DNA from 3 places in the Paenibacillus sp. V4I7 genome. Region 2 is predicted to be linked to each of the others. Evidence: riboswitches for the same ligand, from Rfam matches in the RefSeq annotation. Region 2 holds a riboswitch; each other region holds the start of a gene.
What was found. Region 2 has a riboswitch for cobalamin ahead of QFZ80_RS25795 (energy-coupling factor ABC transporter permease). Riboswitches for the same ligand answer to the same signal wherever they lie in the genome.
Positions count from the first base shown of each region.

Region 1: it holds a riboswitch for cobalamin, as region 2 does, so the genes downstream of both, cobJ (precorrin-3B C(17)-methyltransferase) here and QFZ80_RS25795 (energy-coupling factor ABC transporter permease) in region 2, are expected to answer to the same signal.
Region 3: it holds a riboswitch for cobalamin, as region 2 does, so the genes downstream of both, QFZ80_RS02345 (ABC transporter substrate-binding protein) here and QFZ80_RS25795 (energy-coupling factor ABC transporter permease) in region 2, are expected to answer to the same signal.

Region 1 covers NZ_JAUSZD010000002.1:1,931,440-1,938,670, forward strand. The annotation lists gene QFZ80_RS09875 (guanylate kinase) at 32-610, opposite strand; gene QFZ80_RS09880 (hypothetical protein) at 775-1,005, shown strand; cobalamin riboswitch at 1,048-1,249, shown strand; gene cobJ (precorrin-3B C(17)-methyltransferase) at 1,391-3,085, shown strand; gene QFZ80_RS09890 (sirohydrochlorin chelatase) at 3,105-4,043, shown strand; gene cobK (precorrin-6A reductase) at 4,040-4,816, shown strand; gene QFZ80_RS09900 (precorrin-8X methylmutase) at 4,822-5,472, shown strand; gene QFZ80_RS09905 (cobalt-precorrin-5B (C(1))-methyltransferase) at 5,478-6,608, shown strand; gene cbiE (precorrin-6y C5,15-methyltransferase (decarboxylating) subunit CbiE) at 6,605-7,231, shown strand, end outside.
Region 2 covers NZ_JAUSZD010000002.1:5,517,996-5,525,226, reverse strand. The annotation lists gene cbiQ (cobalt ECF transporter T component CbiQ) at 1-251, opposite strand, end outside; gene QFZ80_RS25800 (energy-coupling factor ABC transporter substrate-binding protein) at 248-532, opposite strand; gene QFZ80_RS25795 (energy-coupling factor ABC transporter permease) at 529-1,308, opposite strand; cobalamin riboswitch at 1,456-1,649, opposite strand; tRNA gene QFZ80_RS25790 (tRNA-Arg) at 1,762-1,835, opposite strand; gene QFZ80_RS25785 (hypothetical protein) at 1,993-2,910, shown strand; gene tig (trigger factor) at 3,021-4,322, shown strand; gene clpP (ATP-dependent Clp endopeptidase proteolytic subunit ClpP) at 4,522-5,112, shown strand; gene clpX (ATP-dependent protease ATP-binding subunit ClpX) at 5,125-6,393, shown strand; gene ispG (flavodoxin-dependent (E)-4-hydroxy-3-methylbut-2-enyl-diphosphate synthase) at 6,490-7,231, shown strand, end outside.
Region 3 covers NZ_JAUSZD010000002.1:232,425-239,655, reverse strand. The annotation lists gene QFZ80_RS02355 (ABC transporter ATP-binding protein) at 1-598, opposite strand, end outside; gene QFZ80_RS02350 (FecCD family ABC transporter permease) at 604-1,641, opposite strand; gene QFZ80_RS02345 (ABC transporter substrate-binding protein) at 1,643-2,653, opposite strand; cobalamin riboswitch at 2,806-2,959, opposite strand; gene QFZ80_RS02340 (hypothetical protein) at 2,992-3,519, opposite strand; gene QFZ80_RS02335 (aspartyl-phosphate phosphatase Spo0E family protein) at 3,581-3,847, opposite strand; gene QFZ80_RS02330 (aminotransferase class I/II-fold pyridoxal phosphate-dependent enzyme) at 3,916-5,121, opposite strand; gene QFZ80_RS02325 (Lrp/AsnC family transcriptional regulator) at 5,137-5,628, opposite strand; gene QFZ80_RS02320 (hypothetical protein) at 5,813-6,109, opposite strand; gene cysK (cysteine synthase A) at 6,277-7,188, opposite strand.

The DNA of each region.
Region 1 (7,231 bases), 3.6 Mb from region 2:
ATCACCGGGTCTCTTGGCGTTATAAGCACACTTAACTTGTTGTAGTTTGCATGTGAGCGAGCATGGTTGCCTTCACCTTGTCGATCGATTCTTGTAAATTCATATTCTCAAAAACATACTCACAATCCTTGCGGTAGGAGACTTCCTCTATGTAGTGGTTCATGTAGTGGTCAATGACGTCAGTAGGCGTATTTCGAGCAAGCATGCGTTCCATGATCGTTTGTTTGTTGACATAGATGAACAAGCGGATAGCTCTATCTCCAAATGTATACTTGAAACGATTAGCTGCATAACGATTCACAATGACATAGATAAGTCCGTCTTTGCGAAGCGCTTCATCGATGTCCGCTTTCTTGATCCCATAGAAATTCCCGTCAATTTCAACAGTTTGAAAAAATTCACCTGCAATGTCACTATCGATGAACACTTTGCGTGAGATGAAATTATAATCCTTCCCGTTGATTTCTTTGGGTCTAGGTATTCGAGTTGTGTAGGAGACGACAGATGAGAAACCAAGCTCTTTGGCAATGTGATGGGCAATTGTTTTACGACCAGAACCGCTAGTGCCAGTAAAGACAAACACCAATCCATTCGTTTCATGACTGCTCATATCAATTCCTCCTTCATAGAATGAAAGCGATATCTTGATAGATTCATTATAGTACGAAAATTCTGAAAATTAAAGAAATACTTTCTCGTTTTGATAGGAATCAAAGGGTTAAAATACGCTATAATAGATAGCATCACATCGTTTAAATGGAAAGGGATCTAACTATGCCTAAATATGCGAGTTTGAGTGCGGAAGCAACGGAATTTTTACGTCAAAAAACCGGAACCAATCACTTAGAGTGCTATACCTATATTGACCCGGAGCGTGGGGAGGATAGTTTTTTTATTGTTAAAACGATCAACAAGGTCATTCATGTTTCTTTTGCCGAGATGACCTTTGAACCAAGCAGTTACCAGAGTTTGATGGAAGGACTCTACCAGGCCATCTATGAATAAATACGTGACAACCCAATCGATAGATGGTAGGATGATCGTAATTGCATATCAAAGGAATTAGGTGCCATAGATCCATTCGGGTGTATGGTTAAAAGGGAAGACCGGTGAAATACCGGCACGGACCCGCCACTGTAAAAATCGCCGTTTATTACGGAAACTGCTTGCAACATGCCACTGGGTAACAACCTGGGAAGGTGCAAGGGGATGATTAAGTCAGGAGACCTGCCTAATTCAACAACACAATTACCCTACGTGGAATTAGGGAGTGTTAGAGAGCGGTTACTTCTGGTTTTATTAACTGTAGTAATTTACCAAGCGTTTCTAACATGACTTATGTTAGGGATGCTTTTTTTGTTTGTGTAATTACGGGGAAGGGTGATGCAAATTGTCAGGAAAACTGCTCATTATTGGCTTTGGGCCGGGGAGTTTTGAACATATTACGAAGCGTGCAAGGGAAGCGATTCAGGAAAGTGAAGTTATCATCGGATATAACACCTATGTGGATCTTATCTCAGGTCTGTTAACCGAACAGCAAGTAGTTCGAACAGGCATGACGGAAGAAGTGAGTCGTGCGCAAGAGGCTGTGCGGCAAGCCAAGCAGGGGAAGAAGGTTGCCGTTATTTCCAGTGGAGATGCCGGGGTATATGGGATGGCCGGTCTTGTCTATGAGGTATTGATGGAACAAGGCTGGACCCGTGAGGATGGCGTTCAAGTAGAAGTGATTCCTGGCATTTCAGCTGTTCATTCGGCTGGATCTCTGCTAGGCGCTCCAATTATGCATGATTCTTGCACGATTAGCTTAAGTGATCATCTTACACCATGGGAGCTGATAGCGAAGCGGGTTGATGCAGCAGGGATGGCTGATTTCGTTATTGCCCTCTATAACCCGCGAAGCGGTAGACGGACCAGACAAATCGTTGAGACTCAGCGCATTCTCCTTAAGTATCGTTCTCCTTTAACACCTGTTGGGATTGTCAAAAGCGCGTATCGAGATCGCGAGCATGTTGTTGTGACGACATTGGCTGATATGCTGAATCATGATATTGGCATGTTAACGACCATTATTATTGGTAATTCCGCAACCAAGCTGTATGACGGTCTCATGATTACACCGCGCGGTTATCAGCGGAAATACACATTAGGGGCCGAAACACAGCCGCTTAAACCACATCAAAGGTTGAAATCCGAGGCTGAGCCTTGGGCTTTGGAACAATTGGATGAGCAGGATTGGGATGAATCCATGGGGGAGTTCGACGATGAAGATGAACTCTTGGATGATAAGATTACTGAAAATAGAGATCTTTCACAGCTGAAGTCATCACCGATTTTGTCACCTAGTAATTCCTTACAGCTTGCAATAGAAGCCTTGCAGCTAGTATCCAAAGGGAATGAAGAGTTGCCTTTTGAATTTGACAATAAGCTGACTGCGACCCAATCTATCTTTGAGTTTGCAGTAAGCCCCGGAATCGCGAATAAAAAGTTAACAGCAGCCCAACTGTGTGCGTTAGGCGAGATTGTTGGGGATCGTGGAGATATTGAATACTCACCGCATCATCAACTGATTGTTCGTGTGCAAACCGATAACCCTAAGCAGATTACATCCGAGCTAAGTGCACTTGGTTTATTGTTGTCTCCGATTGGCGATGTTGCGCAAATCAAAGCATGCGACTTTTGTAATTTGGAAAAAGGTGAATCTATTCCTTATGCGGAAGCCATCCATCACCGAATTGGCCATCTAGAAGTACCTAAAGAGTTGAAAATTGGGTTCAATGGGTGTGGAATGGCTTGTTATGGGGCTGTTCAGCAAGATATCGGCATCGTCTACCGTAAAGAGAAATTTGATCTGTTTCTTGGCGGAAAAACGGTAGGTCGAAATGCGCATGCGGCTCAGCCCGTTGCAGAAGGAATTGACCCTGGGGAGCTTGTCGAATTAGTTGGCAGGATTGTAGAACGTTACCAAAAAGAAGGACATCCGAATGAACGGTTTCATAAATTTTTCAAGCGTGTTAAAGAAATTGAAGGCTACCGCCATCAAGAAATGGTAGGTTTCGTTATCGAAAATGCCATTTGCGGCGATTAGAATTAGGGGGAAATAAAGGATGAATGCTGTTTTATTTGTGGGTCATGGGAGTCGGGAAGAAGGCGGGAATGAGGAAGTTCGCCTCTTTGTTTCGGAAATAGCGAGTAAGATGAAAGAGCAAATTGTAGAGACCTGTTTCCTAGAATTTGTTCAACCAACGATCATGCAAGGAATTGATCGCTGTGTAGAAATAGGGGCTACTCATATCGTGGTCATTCCGATTATCTTATTTGCGGCCGGGCATGCGAAAATTCATATCCCATCTTCTATTGATGATGCGAAATTAAAATATCCTTTTGTGAAATTTACATACGGCAGACCTATTGGGGTACACGAACAAATTCTCGATATTTTATCCTCCAGGGTAGAAGATCTCGGAGTTCAAGTGAAAGAGGACTTAGGTGAAATAGCTTTACTTATTGTTGGGCGTGGAAGCAGTGATGCAGACGCGAATAGCGATCTGTTTAAAATCTCTCGCTTATTCTGGGAGAAGCTTCAGGTAAAATGGGTGGAAACAGCCTTTATTGGAGTTACAGCACCTCTGATGGATGATGGGGTTGAGCGCTGTTTGCTGCTCGGTGCGAAGAAGGTAATCATTTTGCCTTATTTCCTGTTCACAGGCGTTTTGATTCAACGTATGGATCAAATGGTTCAAGGATATCGGGAGACATATCCAGATAAACAATTCCAGATGGCTCCTTATTTTGGCTTCCATCCACTGCTGCAAGAGATTCTGATTGGACGAGCGCAGGAAGCGCTTCAGGATGAAGTGAAGATGAACTGCGACATGTGCCAATATCGTCTAGAGGCGATGAAGCATATCGATCATCATCACCATCATGATCATGACGATCATCACCATCACGACCATCACGACCATGATCACAAACACGAGCATGACCACGATCACGATCATCATGACCATGTTCATGCTCATTCAAGAGGTGACAGACGATGATTCTCGTTCTTGCAGGTACGAGTGACGCTAGGGAGCTGGCGTTAGGAATTCGCGCAGAAGGATATGCTGTTCTCACAACAGTTGTGACCGAAAGCGCAGCGAAGAGCATGGAGGCGGAAGGGCTTCCAGTACTCACAGGTCGCCTGACCGCGGAAGATATGAACCAGCTAATTCAAGATAAAGGCTTACGCGTGGTTGTTGATGCGACCCATCCGTTTGCTGAGGAAGCGTCGAAGAATGCGATGGCGGCTGCTAAACTGGCTGCTGTACCTTATGTGCGTTTCGAACGTCAAAGCTTGTCCATCGAGCAGGGAACGCTCATCACGACGGTTGATGATTATAAACAGGCTGCAGAGTTAGCGGCTGAAAAGCGCGGCAGCATTATGCTGACTACCGGCAGCAAAACGTTGAAGATTTTTGCTGATCGTCTGATTGGGCTTCCCGATACGAGGCTCATTGCGCGGATGCTTCCTCGCCAAGATAATATGGAGAAATGTGAAGAACTGGGTATTGAGCAGAAAAATATTGTGGCTATGCAAGGCCCTTTTTCCAAAGAGTTAAATAAAGCTCTTTATGACCATTACAAAGTTACCTTGATGATAACGAAAGAAAGCGGGAAAGTCGGAGCCGTGGATGAGAAGCTTGAAGCAGCGCTGGAAATGGGTATTCCGAGTATTGTGATAGGCAGACCTGAACTTGAATATGGGACGCTCTATTCTGACTTTCAAGGCGTTATACAATTTATAAACGATAGCATTCATAAGGAGGGCTAAATAGGATGGATTTTCATACGGATTTTAAACCATTAACGGTACAACCACAAGAAATTGAAGAGAAAAGCTTTGAGATGATTACAGAAGAATTAGGCGAGCATACGTTTACTCCGGAGCAATATCCAGTTGTACAGCGTGTGATTCATGCTTCAGCGGATTTTGAATTAGGACGCAGTCTTGTTTTTCACCCGAGAGCAATCGAAGCAGGTATTGCAGCCATTCGGGCTGGTAAAATCGTTGTGGCTGACGTTCAGATGGTACAAGTCGGCATTAGTAAGCCGCGTATTGAGCAATTCGGCGGCGATGTCAGAGTGTATATCTCGGATAAGGATGTCATGGAGGAAGCCAAGCGTCTGAACACGACACGGGCGATTATTTCAATTCGCAAAGCGATTAAGGAAGCAGATGGAGCTATTTATGCCATCGGGAACGCACCGACAGCCCTGCTGGAGCTGATTCGACTCGTCAAAGAAGGAATTGCGAAGCCGGGGCTCATCGTCGGTGTGCCTGTTGGATTCGTTTCCGCAGCGGAATCGAAGGATGAACTAGCCAAGCTGGACATTCCGTTCATCACGAACGTTGGCCGTAAAGGCGGCAGTCCCGTTGCCGTTGCAGCAGTCAACGCGCTGTCGATTATGGCGACGCGTAAGGAGTAGCGCCGATGGTGGAAGAACCGGGCAAGCCCCTGCGCCACGGCTACACCACCGGCTCCTGCGCAACCGCAGGAGCCAAAGCAGCACTAGTGGCGCTCATCGAGCAAGCGCCACAAACGCACGTGCATATCCGTATCCCGATCGGGGAGACGGTTGAATTTGCCCTGCACAGCTGCACGTTCACACAGCTGTGGGGCGAAGCCGCCGTCATTAAGGACGGCGGCGATGATCCCGATGCGACGCACGGTGCGGAGATCATCGTGCGCGTAAGCTTCCGTGCCGAGCCTGGCGTCGGCATCGATGGCGGCATTGGCGTCGGGCGCGTGACGAAGCCCGGCCTGCCGGTCGAGATCGGTCAAGCGGCGATCAACCCGGTCCCGCGGAAAATGATCCGCGAAACCGTGCAGGAAGTGCTTGACCATTACGAGATCGCGCACGGTGTAGACGTGCTCGTATCTGTGCCCGCCGGCGAAGAAATCGCCAAGAAGACGCTGAACGGGCGTCTTGGCATCCTCGGCGGCATCTCGATTCTCGGTACCCGTGGCACGGTGGTGCCATTCTCGAGTGCGGCCTACAAGGCCAGTGTTGCACAGGCGATTCGCGTAGCCGTGAAATGCGGCTGCAAGCATCTCGTGCTCTCGACCGGCGGCCGGACGGAAGTATTCGGGATTAGCATGTATCCCGAGCTTCCGGAGGAGGCATTTATCGAGATGGGCGATTTCGTGGGGTTTGCTCTGATCCAAGCCCAAAGACAAGGCATTCGTAAGGTGACGTTGGTGGGCATGATGGGCAAGTTCTCTAAGGTGGCACAAGGTGTGATGATGGTGCATTCGAAGAGCGCTCCGGTTGATTTTGGGTTTCTTGCGCAGGTCGCGATCGAATCGGAAGCGTCCGATGCGCTTGTTGAAGAAATCAGAGGTGCCAACACAGCTTCACAGGTTGGAGATTTAATGGCTTCTACGGGGAATTTGCGATATTTTGAGCGGCTATGTGAGCGCTGCAACTTAGCTGGACTAGAAGAGGTTGCGAGAGACGGGTTTGATTTCATAGAAACAGTGATCATTTCGATGAAAGCCGAACTCTTAGGGAAATCGGCGATGGTGAAGCGAAGCGAGAATGGAGAGTTGACATACGAATGAGTAGAAGCGTGAAAGTGATAGGTATCGGCGATAACGGACAAGGGAGCCTGCTCCCTTTATATATCAACTGGATTAATGAAAGTGAATTGCTTGTTGGCGGAGAGCGGAATCTTGCCTTTTTTCCTGAATATAAAGGCGAGAAGATCGTCATAAAAGGCAGCTTGCCAGAGCTCATGAGAAAACTTCAGAAAGAAGAACGTTCCGTTGTCATCTTGGCTTCGGGCGACCCGCTTTTTTATGGGATTGGCGGTTATATAGAGAAGAAGCTGGAAGGTGTGCACATTTATCCGGCTGTTAGCTCGATTCAACTGGCTTTTGCCCGGATGGGGGAAAGCTGGCACGATGCTTATATCACAAGCGTTCATGGACGGAGTATCAAGGGCTTGGCGCAGCGAATAGACGGGAAGGAAAAAGTGGCCCTGCTCACGGATGAATCGAATTCACCGAGTGCGATTGCGGCTTATTTGCTTTCTTTTGGCATGACCGAGTATCGTGCCTTTGTGGCAGAGAATTTGGACGGAGCCGAAGAACGCTATGGTTGGTACGATTTGGACCAGCTTGCCACGGAAACATTTGCACCGCTCAATGTGGTTATTTTGAAAAAACAAGGCCCAGGTCCTGTT
Region 2 (7,231 bases):
TCTACGACTAATGCGGGTACACTCCCCACAAAAAAAAGGCATGCAGCACCGATGACAGTTACATAATATTTGATCGGAACGCGAGCGTAGCCAACCGTCCATAGAGTCATCCATAACGCTATAAGCACCTGGACGGGTGGATGCGTTAGATAAGAAAACAGCAGCATGATAACTGCAAAACCGCACTTCCACATCGGTGACAGGGGGCGTAAGGCATTTTTATAAGATAGCGAATCGATTCGTTTTATCATTGGTTTTTGGATTTAGACGCTTTCCCTTTGAAAAAGCCAAAGGCAAACCCGATGAAGCCAGCGCCAATGGCCGCTTGTAAGGCGAATAGCATACTTTCTGTCTCAGCTGGGAGCTCAAATAAAGAAGAGAACCATGGCGTATAGGAAGGTTGAATACTCTGAATTAATTGTTCAGCGGTATCATCAGCTCCTCCAAATTCGCCTTGTACGAAAATAAGGGGCAAGACTGCCAGTAATACAACAGCAATCAGCATAAGGGTATTTAAAGTACGAGTTTTCATTGCTCAGAAGCTCCTTTCATTTTATGTTGTAGGATAGATAGTTCTTTAGGGCTGTAAGATTGTAACCAATTCCATATTAATACGGTTAAAATGCCTTCACTAATGGCAAGAGGGATTTGCGTAATGGCAAAAATACCGCCGAATTTCAAGAAGGATGCCATAAATCCACCTTGTTCAGCCGGGAATGCAAGAGCTAATTGGACAGAAGTAACAATGTATGTGGATAAGTCGGCAAGAGCAGCCGCCAAAAATATCGACCATTTTTGTTTGCCGGTTGTTTTCATCATGGACTTATATATGAAGTAACCAACTACTGGACCGGAGAGGGCCATTGAGAATGCATTTGCCCCGAGAGTCGTAAGTCCTCCATGAGCAAGTAAAACCGCTTGAAATAACAATACAATCGATCCTAGGACGCTCATAGGGAGCGGTCCGAACATTACAGCTCCTAAACCTGTACCTGTTGGATGAGAACTGCTTCCGGTCACAGAAGGAATCTTTAGTGCTGAAAGTACGAAAGTGAACGCAGCAGCAAGACCGAGCATAATTTTGAGCTCTGGATGTTCTTTCGTAATTTTGATAAGTGCTCGGACACCAAGAAAGAAGAACGGAAGGAAGGCTGCCCACCAAAATATAGCCCAACCTACGGGGAGAAATCCTTCCATAATGTGCATGCCGTTGACGGTTTGCGGTTCATTAATGAATAGATAAAGGGCTAACCCTATAACCACTAGTAAGAAGCTAACGACCTTTGTCTTTCGTGATTTTGTTTGCATGTTTTTTAAATTCCTCCTAATTGAAGTTCGAATAACAAACAAAAAAGACCAATCCTGATGGATTGGTCGTGGGTACGTACGAATAAACGACAAATATAAGCTACATGTCGAGAGACTTGACGTACACCGCTCCTTTCCGCGAAGGTTTCTGGGTGCATAAATGAAGGTAGGTCTCCTGGCTCTCGGATCATCGTATTCTTTCTGCCTTCCCTGAATATGCATCAAGTGACATGATAGAAAGAAACTCCCCGAATACAGTGGCGGGACCGCTCGGGATTTGCACCCGATTCCCTGTTACCCCTTGCTTGCTACGCAAGGGCACCTCATTTATTCGAAAAAATATGTAATTGAAAAGAGTATAGCACAATATGAAAGATTCGTAGCATAGTGAATTTTATTTTTCTTATAAACAAAAAAAACCGCGATTTCTCGCGATCCTTTGCCGTACATAAACGTCCCAGGAGGGATTCGAACCCCCGACCGCACGCTTAGAAGGCGTGTGCTCTATCCAGCTGAGCTACTGAGACATAGACCTCTTCTTACCTTGCGGATGTGATCCGTTTAGCGAAGCAAGAGTTATATTATCATATAGTTTCAAGTGAAGTCAACCCTATTTTAAATGTTTATTTTGCAATCACTTGGACAATCAAGTAAACTGTCACCAGCGAGACCAAGATTTCTGAGGTGATCATCATAACGGACCCATCCATCAATAACTTAATTCTTTTTCCGAAAACAGAGCAATATTACGAAGAGGAGCTGACTCGGTTTCTAAAAACAGAGCAGTATAGTGATGCACTCCAATTGCTAACCTTTCTACTGCAATTTCCGACAGTAGACCATCACAAAACCGAACAATGGGAAGCCCTGAGGAATTGGCTGTGTACCATGTATCCGGAATCCATGTTCCCAATGACGTCTCCATTGGAAGATGATCCAGAGGAAGAAACGGATCTATTACGGCAGTACATACAAGAAAAGACAGCCGATGATGGCGCTTTTGCGCTTAAGCTTCTGAATATGCTAAGAGACGGTACATTAGAGCAGCAAGTCAATGCCCTTGAACAATTGGCGTTTATTGATCAATCTGACGTAAGCCAACGTGTAAAGGAGTGGCTATGTGAGAAGCCGCGGCACCCTCACATTCAATTTAAAGCTTTGCAGGCGCTTAAACAGATGGGTGAGCGTGGATTTATCGAGTTCCCTAAGAATGGGGAAAAAATCCTTGTCGAGATCGAAGAGACACCGATGTGCCCGGAGGAATTTCCATCACGCATTCGTGATATGATTCGCAGAGTCGGGGACATTAGTGAAATAAGCCAACCTGATTTTGTTTATTTTGCCAAGCAGACTTGGCAGGAATTTCTAGCCTATGCCTATGGGACATCAATCTATACGGATTTACAGAATGCGGAAGAAGGCGCTGTTGATGTATGGGCATCTGCCTTGCATGCTATTCTACAAGAGAAATTATTTGGCAGTGTGAGTCGGGAAGAATTACTAGACAATTACGGGATTGTTGATTCTATGAAGCTTCAGTGGAAGCGAGCTAACCATGTGCTTCAAGCGTTTGTGAAGCAGTTTAATCCGGATCCATCATAAGGCAAGAAAGGTTGCCTTGAAATGAAAATCTTATATGGTATAATAGAATGGTTGTAATGAGCGTAACGTGAAAATATGTCATCGTACATTTTTGGAGGGGAAAGCATAAAATGAAAGCAAGTTGGGAAAAAATAGAGAAGAACGTAGGCGTTCTTGAAGTGGAAGTTGGCGCAGACCGCGTAGCAGATGCTTTGGATAAAGCATTTAAAAAGGTATCAGCAAAAGTGAATGTTCCAGGATTCCGTAAAGGGAAAGTGCCTCGTTCAATATTTGAAGCTAAATTTGGTGTAGAAAGCTTGTATCAAGATGCTTTAGATATCATTTTGCCAGAAGTTTATGTGGAAGCGATTGAAGAGGTTAAAATCGAGCCTGTCGATCGTCCTGAAGTAGACGTTGAGCAATTCGGCAAAGGACAAGTACTGAAGTTCAAAGCTAAAGTAACTGTTAAGCCTGAAGTAACACTTGGCGAATACAAAGGTATCGAAGTTGAAGCAGTAAGCGCAGAAGTTACCGATGAAGAATTGAATGAAGAGCTTACTCGTTTGCAACAACGTCATGCTGAATTGGTTGTTCTTGAAGAAGGACAAGCAGCAAATGGTGACGTTGTTGTCCTTGACTTCGAAGGATTCGTTGATGGTGAAGCATTCGAAGGCGGTAAAGCGGAGAAATACTCCCTTGAGCTTGGTTCCAACTCCTTCATTCCAGGTTTCGAAGAGCAACTCGTCGGTCTTGGTAAAGGCGAAGAGAAAGAAGTTAACGTTAGCTTCCCTGAAAACTACCACTCCGAAGATTTGAAAGGCAAAGCAGCTGTGTTTAAAGTGAAAATTCACGATATTAAACGCAAAAACTTGCCAGAGCTTGATGATGAATTTGCTAAAGATGTGAGCGAGTACGATACACTTGTAGAGTACAAAGAAGAACTGAAAAAACGTCTTCAAGAGCGCAAAGAAAAAGATTCAGAGGCTGCTCTGGAAACAGCTGTTGTTGAAAAAGCTGCAACTAATGCTGATGTTGAAATTCCAGCTTCCATGGTAGAAGCAGAGCTAGATGTTATGGTGAAGGAATTCGAAAGACGTCTTCGCTCGCAAGGCATGACTCTTGAGATCTACTTCCAGTTCTCCGGTCAAAACGAGAGCGTGCTAAAAGAACAAATGAGAGAAGATGCTGATAAGCGTGTTCGTAACAACCTTGTTCTTGAAGCCATCGCAGCTGCAGAAAAAATCACAGTTTCCGATGAAGAAGTTGACACGGAGCTTGAGAAATATGCACAATCCTACCAAAAAACAACAGCAGAACTTCGTGAACTGTTTACTTCAAACGGCAGCCTAGAAGGTCTGAGCAACGATCTTGTGATTAGAAAAACGGTTGACTTCTTGCTTGAAAATAGCAAGCATGTTTCCGCAGCTGTATAAATAAGGTAAGTAAAGGCACGTACGTAAGCAACGTGCCTTTCTTTTACCCTATTTTAGCCCCCAATCTGTCCAAGACCATAAGAAATACCCTCATACATAGCAGTTCTCTGAAAAAATGACTTTGCTGTTCAAACGTGTTAAACTGTATCTGAATCTCAATTGAGAGAACTTGGCTATTGCCGCAAAAGGAGTTGGTACAATGAGTCTTATTCCTATGGTTGTTGAACAAGAGGCTCGTGGGGAACGTTCTTACGATATCTACTCGCGTTTATTAAAGGACCGCATTATCTTCATTGGGAGCGCTATTGATGACGATGTGGCTAATTTGGTCATTGCCCAGCTGCTCTTTTTATCAGCTCAGGATCCCGATAAGGATATCCACTTATATATCAATTCACCAGGTGGATCTGTAACAGCTGGAATGGGTATCTTCGATACCATGCAGTTTATTAAACCAGATGTATCTACGATTTGTGTAGGTATGGCTGCAAGTATGGGTTCTCTGCTATTAACAGCAGGTGCCAAAGGTAAGCGATACGCGCTGCCGAATGCAGAAGTTATGATTCACCAACCGCTCGGCGGTGTAAGAGGTCAAGCAACCGATATCAAAATCCACGCGGATTGGATTATCAAAACGAAACAAAAACTCAACCAGATCTATGTGGACCGGACGGGACAGCCGCTTGAAAAGATCGAAAGAGACACCGACCGAGATAACTTTATGAGCGCTTATGAAGCGAAGACATACGGGTTAATCGACGAGGTTATCACTCGAAACGACTTGAAATAAAGGAGTGATCCCATGTTTAAATTTAACGATGAAAAAGGCCAACTCAAATGTTCCTTTTGTGGAAAATCCCAAGACCAAGTTCGCAAACTTGTTGCAGGTCCGGGAGTTTACATTTGTGATGAATGTATAGAGCTTTGCACGGAGATTGTGGAAGAAGAATTAGGGCATGAAGAAGAGCTTGATCTGAAAGATGTTCCGAAACCAAAAGAAATTCGCAATATTTTGGATCAGTACGTAATCGGGCAGGATCAAGCGAAAAAATCATTGGCTGTAGCGGTTTATAACCACTATAAGCGTATTAATTCGCAAAACAAATTGGAAGATGTTGAGCTTCAAAAAAGTAACATCGTACTTTTAGGACCTACAGGAAGCGGTAAAACGTTGCTAGCGCAAACGCTGGCCAAAATTCTGAATGTTCCTTTTGCAATCGCGGATGCCACTTCATTAACAGAAGCTGGTTATGTGGGCGAAGACGTTGAGAATATTTTGCTCAAACTGATTCAAGCTGCAGATTATGATGTAGAAAAAGCCGAACGCGGCATTATCTATATTGACGAGATCGATAAAGTGGCACGTAAATCCGAGAACCCGTCCATTACAAGAGACGTTTCCGGTGAAGGTGTACAACAAGCTTTACTCAAAATTCTTGAAGGTACGGTTGCCTCAGTTCCTCCTCAAGGTGGACGTAAGCATCCGCATCAAGAATTCATTCAAATTGATACAACCAACATTCTGTTTATTTGCGGCGGAGCTTTTGATGGACTTGAGCAAATTATCAAACGCAGAATCGGTAAAAAAGTAATTGGCTTTAGCACAGATGGGGCTAAAGTAGATTTGAAACCAGGCGAGTACTTATCCATGGTGCTTCCGGAAGATCTCTTACGATTCGGTTTAATTCCGGAATTCGTGGGTCGTTTACCGGTCATCTCTACACTAGAGCCGCTGGATGAACCAGCCCTTGTGCGTATTCTTTCGGAGCCTAAAAATGCGCTCGTGAAGCAATACCAGAAGATGCTTGAGATGGATAACGTCTCACTCGAATTTGACGCAGAGGCACTTGATGCCATTGCTAAAGAAGCTATCAAACGTAATACTGGCGCGCGCGGCCTGAGAGCCATCATTGAGAGCATTATGCTTGATGTGATGTTCGAAGTCCCTTCGAGAACAGACGTCACGACATGTGTGGTATCTAAGGAAACAGTTCAAAACAAGATCACTCCTGTTTTGACGACCAAAGATGGTGCGCAGACGACTGGTAAGAAGAAAGAAGAAAGTGCGTAACCCATAATTTCACAAATTACACACAGCCTCCAATCCGATCCCCTGTTAATGGGATTGGAGCGGAGGATGTTTGGTGTCATGGGGAGAGAAACCATAATGTTCCATAGAAAAGATACGCGGGCCGTTCGTGTAGGCGATTTGACGATCGGTGGCAGTAATGAAGTCATCATGCAAAGTATGTGTACAACGAAGACAGCGGATGTGAAGGCGACAGTTGCAGAAATCCTTCGTCTGGAAGAAGCTGGATGCCAAATCGTTCGTGTCACCGTGAACAACAAGGAAGCCGCTGAGGCCATTAAAGAAATCAAAAAACAAATTCATATACCACTCGTTGCGGATATTCATTTTGACCATCGCTTAGCGCTTGCTGCTATTGAGAATGGCATCGATAAAGTGCGTATCAATCCAGGTAATATCGGCCGCCGCGAGAAGGTAGAAGCGGTTGTTAAAGCTTGTAAGGAACGTGGTATTCCAATTCGTATTGGGGTCAATGCTGGCTCACTAGAGAATCATCTTCTCGAAAAGTATGGGTACCCAACGCCTGAGGCTATGGTTGAAAGTGCCTTGTTCCACATTAACGTTCTGGAAGAGCTTGATTTCCACGATATTATCGTTTCACTCAAAGCTTCCGATGTTCCTATGGCGATTGCAGCTTATTCCCAAGCGGCTAAAGCATTCAACTACCCACTTCACCTCGGGATTACAGAAGCTGGCACGCTCTTTACAGGGGCCGTGAAGAGTGCGGCAGGTATCGGAACACTGCTCAATATGGGACTCGGTAATACACTGCGTATTTCGCTTAGCGCGGACCCAGTAGAAGAGATTAAAGTAGCTCGCG
Region 3 (7,231 bases), 5.3 Mb from region 2:
AATTCAAGTCATGTAGGACAGCTACAACCGTCAACTCGGATTCTCGCTGCCATTCCTTGATGTAGTCCATCATCTGTACTTGATATCCGATATCCAAGAACGTTGTTGGTTCATCCAGCATAAGCAGCTGCGGCTGCTGCGCCATCACTTTAGCAAGAGCGACACGCTGACGTTCACCGCCACTGAGGCGCTCGATTGTTCGATCAATCAGCGGTTCCAAGTGCAGCTTCCGGACAATCCTATCAATTAAACCTTCTGCATCAGCAGACTCCTCACCAAGCCAATTCTGAAAAGGATATCGGCCCATTTCCACCACTTCACGGACCGTGAAGCCTACTGGAGGCAGTGCATCCTGCTGGAGGACAGCAAGCCATCTAGCCAGCTCTTTTCGTGAATAGGAGGATACTAACCGGCCACCCAGGTCAACACTTCCGTTTTTAACAGGATCAATCCCTGATATTAGACGAAGTAACGTTGACTTACCGCTGCCGTTTGGCCCAATAATACCAAAAAATTCACCCTGCTTGATCTCAAAGCTGATGTTCTCAAGCACTTGCTGTTCCTTAAAGCTTTGGGAAAGGTGCTCCACTTTAATCATCTTGATCAACCTCTTAACGTTTTCTTATCCTTGTGGAGCAAATAAGCAAAAAATGGTGCGCCCAGAAATGCCGTGATGACCCCAAGTGGAATTTCAGTTGGACTCAGCAGGGTACGGGCAAGTGTATCTGCCCAGAGGACATAAATCCCCCCGCCAATGGCGGATAAAGGAATAATCAACCGATAATCCGGACCTACCAATAGTCGCACCAAATGCGGTACGATGAGTCCTACAAAGCCGATAACACCAGCAACAGATACCGCTGCAGCCGTTATGAAAGTTGCTACTATAAGCACAATCAGCTTCGTCCGCTCCACATTCACACCAAGATGTGACGCCTGCCGCTCACCAAGAGCCAGTAAATTTAACGACCTTGCATAGCTAAGCAGCACGACAAAACCGATAATTAAATAGGGTGAGATGATATAGGTATACGACCAACCTCGCATGGCCAAGCTGCCCATTAACCAGAAAATAATTTCATTAATGACTTGATTGGAAATAGACACCATGAATGATACGATTGCCCCTAGAAATGCCTGCATGACCACGCCTGATAAAATAAGCGTCTCCATCTTCAGCTTCCCTTCGATCTGGGCAAGCTTAAGAACCAGAAATAAAGAAATAAGTCCTGTCACAAAGGCAACAATAGGAATCGACCACTGCCCAAACCACGCTACTTGCAGTCCAAAATAGATTAAAAATGCGGCTCCAACAGAAGCACCCGAGGATACACCGAGTGCATAAGGATCAGCAAGTGGATTGCGCAGCACACCTTGAAAAGCTGCCCCTGCAATGGAAAGTGAGGCCCCTACAAGAATCCCCAGTAATACACGGGGAAATCGCACTTTATTAATGATTTGTTCCGACGACTGCGGCCAGGTTGCATCGATGTGATCTCCCAGCCAAGGAATGTGCTTGGCGAGAATACTGGCAATTTGCAAAACCGGGAGATTAGCGGTTCCCAGCGACAAGCTCGCCATAATAGAAAGAAGAAGGAGTATAACCCCTACTCCTCCCCATAGCATTAATTTTCTTTTCATTTTATTTCACCAGTTCGGGATAAATGCCTTTCGCCATTTCAAGCAATCCATCGGTCAGCCTTGGACCAGGACGGCTCAACATGTTCTGGTCGAGGCCAATCACCTGCTTGTTCTTCACGGCATCAATGGCATCCCAACCGCTTCGCGTACGGATAATTTCATCAAGTGGTTTCTTACTCTTACTATCGACGACCCCATTGGCGAATAAAATTACACCTGGGTTTTGTTGAATGATTTTCTCTTCGCTGATTTGATACCAGCCTTTTCCGTCTCCTGCGACGTTAATCCCGCCAGAAAGCTTGATCAATTCATCCATGTATTCGCCACTGCCCACTGTCCATCCCGGGGCAAATTCAATGTATACCTTTTTCTTGTTCTCTTGCTTGACGTCTTTCACTGCATTAACAACCTTTTGACGATCCGATTTCATCTTAGCAACCACTTTTTCCGCTTGCTCCTGATGATCTGTAATCAATCCGTAGGTTTGAATGTTCGCAATGGCATCATCCAAGGTTTTCGGCTCCACTTTAAACACGTTAATATTTAAAGCGCGCAACTTTTCTACCGTATCGGGTTTCATTGAAACTCCTGTGAACAAGACATTCGCATTGGCTGCAATAACTGCTTCTTGGTTAGGCTTCGTTATACTGCCAAGCTTCGGTTTCGTTTTGGCCGCTTCTGGATAATCATCGAAATCAGATACACCAACAATATTAGCCTCAAGCCCAATTGCAAAAAGGGCTTCAGTCTCTGCCGGAGACACGGATGCAATACGTTCAGGCGCCTTATCAAAAGTAAACTCCTTACCCGTAGCATCCTTTATCTTCAATGGATAGACCGTCTTTTTGGCTGCTGCTGGTGCCGAAGTTGCAGCAGGAGCTTTTGTTCCCTCCCCGCCAAGCTTAGATGGATCAGACATTTCCGTTTCCTTTTTGCCGCAAGCTGCGAGACTGATTGCTGTTACTAGAGCTAGCGTAAGAATAAGTGCTTTTTTTACTGAATTCCTTTTCATCTGACAAAACCTCTTTCTGAACTATTTATTTCGATTGACCCTAACAAAAAAGCCCCTTTGTTCTCGAAGGAACAAAGGGGACGATAAATCGCGGTGCTCAGCAACCCTAAGGTTGCTTCCTGATTTAACGCGATCCTTTTCCTCGAAGGATGTCGTAAACGGCACCATGGGCAGGTATCCTGACTCTCCCGGCAACTCATGCCTGGATTACAGTGGCGGGACCGTGCCGGACTTTAACCGGCTTCCCTTTTAAGTGGCAATCTCTTCTTAATGAGCTTAACCAACACCTATGGCTGCATATTTTACTATCAATCTATTTGTCGATTATAGACTTCTTGTTACTTTTGTGCAATTACTTTGAGCACTTGTTTCGACTCGTTCAACTTTGGAGCATTTTGGGGAATAAAAGCCACCAAGCCTTTTCCTTCAAAACCTTGTTCTTTCATCCATTTGTTTCCTGCAAGAGGAATACCATAAAGATGCTTTTCTGCAGGCTTGCCTTCTTCAGCTATTTGAATAACACCATCCGGATAATCTACCGGATTGATCGTATCATCCAAAGAAACGAAACCCGCTTGATTACTAAGTGATTTGAATTGATCTTCCGCAAGAATGAAGATGCCATTGCCTCCTGCAGCCAGCTCTACAATCATTTTTTCCATCGAGAATATAGGCGACGTATTAATTTTGACTGTAGGAACTTCGCCCACCTTGGACTTCAAGGAACTCTCCAGCTTGTCCCCCGCTTCACTTGGAAAACCATTAGTGCCCATTATAAATATAGATACATCCGGCTTCGGCCCGCCGCAACCCGTTAGAATCACCATAAGCCCCATCATCATAACTAACAGCCATTTCACTTTCATGTTGTAAGCGTACCTCCGTTTGTTATCTGAATCCATCGATAATCGCGAGAAAAGTCGGTTTTCACCGACTTTTTTTCCCATTATGCATATATTCATTTATTTTTTGGTCTAGGATTGTGCTCAATTCAACGACGGAATCCGATGTCATTTCTTCGCCATCAAAAACCATCTTTTCTAACCTGCGTCGTAGAGAATGAATCTCTTCTTCTAATAAGGTAAGGGAGTTTTGCTTCTTTGCACGCTTGGTCAACCAACTTTGTCCGAAATCCTGTTCACGAATTTGAAAATGTTTTTGATAGGTTGATAGTTGATATTCCATAAAAGCCATGCTCATCCCTCCTTACTATAAGAATACCAGTTTTCATCAATAATGAACATATTTATTTACGTTATTCATTACAGTTTTCTCATAAAATTCCCAATTCTCTCTAATGCTTCATTTAGTTGAGAAACACTATAGGCGTATGAACAACGTAAGAAGCCTTCTCCACCTAAACCAAACACATCTCCAGGCACGGCAGCAACCTTTGACTCAAATAAAAGCCGCTGTGCAAACTCTTCTGATGTTAATCCTGTAGCAACAATACTTGGAAATGCATAGAAAGCGCCTTGCGGCTCATGGCATTCGAGACCAATATCTCGGAACCCTTTTACGATCAGACGTCTGCGCTGGTTATAGGACTCGATCATCCGATCCTTCTCTTCCAAGCCATTCGTCAACGCCTCGTGAGCGGCTACCTGCCCCATGACGGGTGCGCACATCACAGTATATTGATGAATTTTGGTCATCGCGGAAATCAGCTCCTGGTGACCGCAGGCATATCCCATCCGCCAGCCTGTCATGGCAAAAGCTTTGGAGAAACCGCTAACCAAGATTGTCCGGTCTTTCATGCCAGGAATTGCTGCGAAGCTCACGTGCTTCTGACCATAAGTCAGCTCTGCATATATTTCATCGGAAATGACAATAAGATCGTTCTCTTCAATGACTTTGGCTATCGGAAGCCAATCCTCATAGGTCATAATACCGCCTGTTGGATTGCTAGGATAGCAGAGAATTAATATTTTGGAGCGTGGCGTAATCGCATCGCGAAGCGCTTTCTCAGTCAGCTTGAACTGGTCCTTCGCGAAGGTCTCGATCCCAACAGCTACGCCGCCGCTTATGCTCGTGATTGGGGAATACGAAATATAACAAGGTTCCGGTATAAGAATCTCGTCGCCCGGCGTTATCAAAGCTCGGAGAGCTAAGTCAATCGCTTCACTGCCGCCAACCGTAACAAGGACTTCATTCGATGGCTCATATTTCACTTTAAAGGACGTATGAAGGTAATCGGCAATCGCTTCACGAAGCTCAGGAATACCTGAGTTTGGCGTGTATTTCGTTCTACCGCGTTCCAAGGAATGAACAGCTGCTTCACGAACATGCCAAGGTGTTGAGAAATCCGGTTCCCCTACACCAAGAGAAATAATATCTTCCTTGCTGTTACTAACCAAATCAAAAAACTTCCGAATACCTGAAGGCTTCATTTCACGTACGGCAGGAGCGAGGTAGTCCTGCATCGATTTTACTTTGTTCTGCTGGATCGTTATCTCATCTTTGATCATGGCGTTCCCTCTTCTTTACGGCGAAACGAGCATCCGGTGATCGTCTTCCTGATCCTCGAATATAATGCCGTCTTGTTTGTATTTTTTTAATATAAAATTCGTCTTTGTTGAAAGCACGCGGTCAATCGGTGAAAGCTTATTGGACACGAAAGAAGCGACTTGTTTGAGGGAACTGCCCTCAATTTCGACAAGCAAATCATAGGCGCCAGACATGAGATAAACCGATTTGACTTCTGGATATAAATAGATCCGTTCCGCGATGGCATCGAACCCGTGTCCGCGTTCCGGCGTAATTTGCACTTCAATCAGGGCGGTAACCTTTTCGTCATCCACTTTGCTCCAGTTGACTACTGTTGCGTATTTGACGATGACCTTATCCGCTTCCATCTCGCTTATCGCTCGTGCAACCTCGGCCTCCGCCGTACCAAGCATTGTGGCGATCAGGTCCGCACTCCTGCGGGCATCTTCTTTCAGTAGTTCGAGAATATTAAGCTTCAAAGCATCCATGGTTAAACCTACCTTTCTGAAATCTGATTCGTTCATCCTTTAATCTTACAATGAATTGCTGTCCTAATTCAATTACTGAGCTTGTTTTAGTGCGGAATATTTTTGTATAATCGAAATTTCCGCCCCACAAATAAGAAAAAGGCCACCGGGATCTCCCGAGTAGCCCTCTGCCTACCAGTCATCATCAGGATTGCCCGTGAACCAAACTAACCTTCGATTCGGATTGCAGCAATTTGTTCATCATGCTTTCAATTTCACGATGCTCATACGTTGGACGCACATGGACATGACATTCTCCCGCCATACAACCGATTCCGACAAGCTTATTCTCATCATAAACTGAGATAACGTGCTCCGATTGGAAATCGTTCCAATTCACAATCGCTTGAGTTCCAAATGTTATGCATTCTTCTGTATATGTCTGTATAAATTCCTGGAATTGACCTTCTTCAGGAAGCGCATTAATATAGGCTAGTTTCACAGTATTTCCACCCTTCATTTCAAACCTTATCACACTTATAATTATACTCAATTTTGCATTTTTATTCAACATACTTTCATTATTTTTTAATAAAACAATGAAGAATGGCCCACCCGAATCATTTGGATCCGGTGGGCCGATTTTATATGTGCTAACTTATTCATGAATCAATCAAAAATGTCCATACTCAAATATCTTTCGCCTGTATCCGGTGCAATACAGAGCACTCTCTTGCCCGCTCCTAGCTTACTAGCTACCTGTATACCTGTCCACACCGAGGCTCCGGCCGAAGGTCCTACAAGTATGCCTTCCTTGCTGGCCAGATCTTTCATGGTTCGAATCGCATCTTCGTCAGTTACCTGCACGATCTCATCGTACACGTTTGTGTTCAGAATAGCCGGTACGAAGCCTGGACTCGTACCAACGAGTTTATGCGGACCTGGACTTCCTCCCGACAGAACCGGTGAACCCTTCGGCTCCACCACATAGATCTGGATATCCGGCAGCTTCTCCCGAAGCACCTCGCCCGTTCCAGTGATCGTTCCTCCCGTGCCTGAAGTTGCTACGAAAGCATCCAGACGCCCATCCATTTGCTCCAGAATTTCCGGAGCTGTTGTCGTCCGATGAATACTTGGATTCGCCGGATTCTCGAACTGCTGCGGGATATAACTGCCAGGTATCTGATCCCGCAGTTCCTTGGCTTTCTCAATCGCACCCGGCATCCGCAGCGCGGCGGGAGTGAGTACGACCTCTGCGCCATAGGCCTTGAGCAGTGTAATCCGTTCTTTGGTCATGTTGTCCGGCATGATTAGAATGGCCTTGTAGCCTCTGGCAGCCGCATTCATGGCAAGTCCAATGCCAGTATTACCGCTAGTCGGCTCGATAATCGTAGCGCCAGGACGAAGCAGTCCATCTTTCTCCGCCTGTTCGATTAAATTAAACGCAGCGCGGTCTTTTACACTGCCGCTTGGATTAAAGTATTCAAGCTTCACGTAGAGCTCCGCATCATTCGGACCTACCAATCGGTTAATCCGCACGGCCGGTGTATCACCAATCAGCTCTGTGATGCTATTCACCATTTTTTTATGTGTCAAGGGTTACCCCCTCCTCTTCCCAATAAAA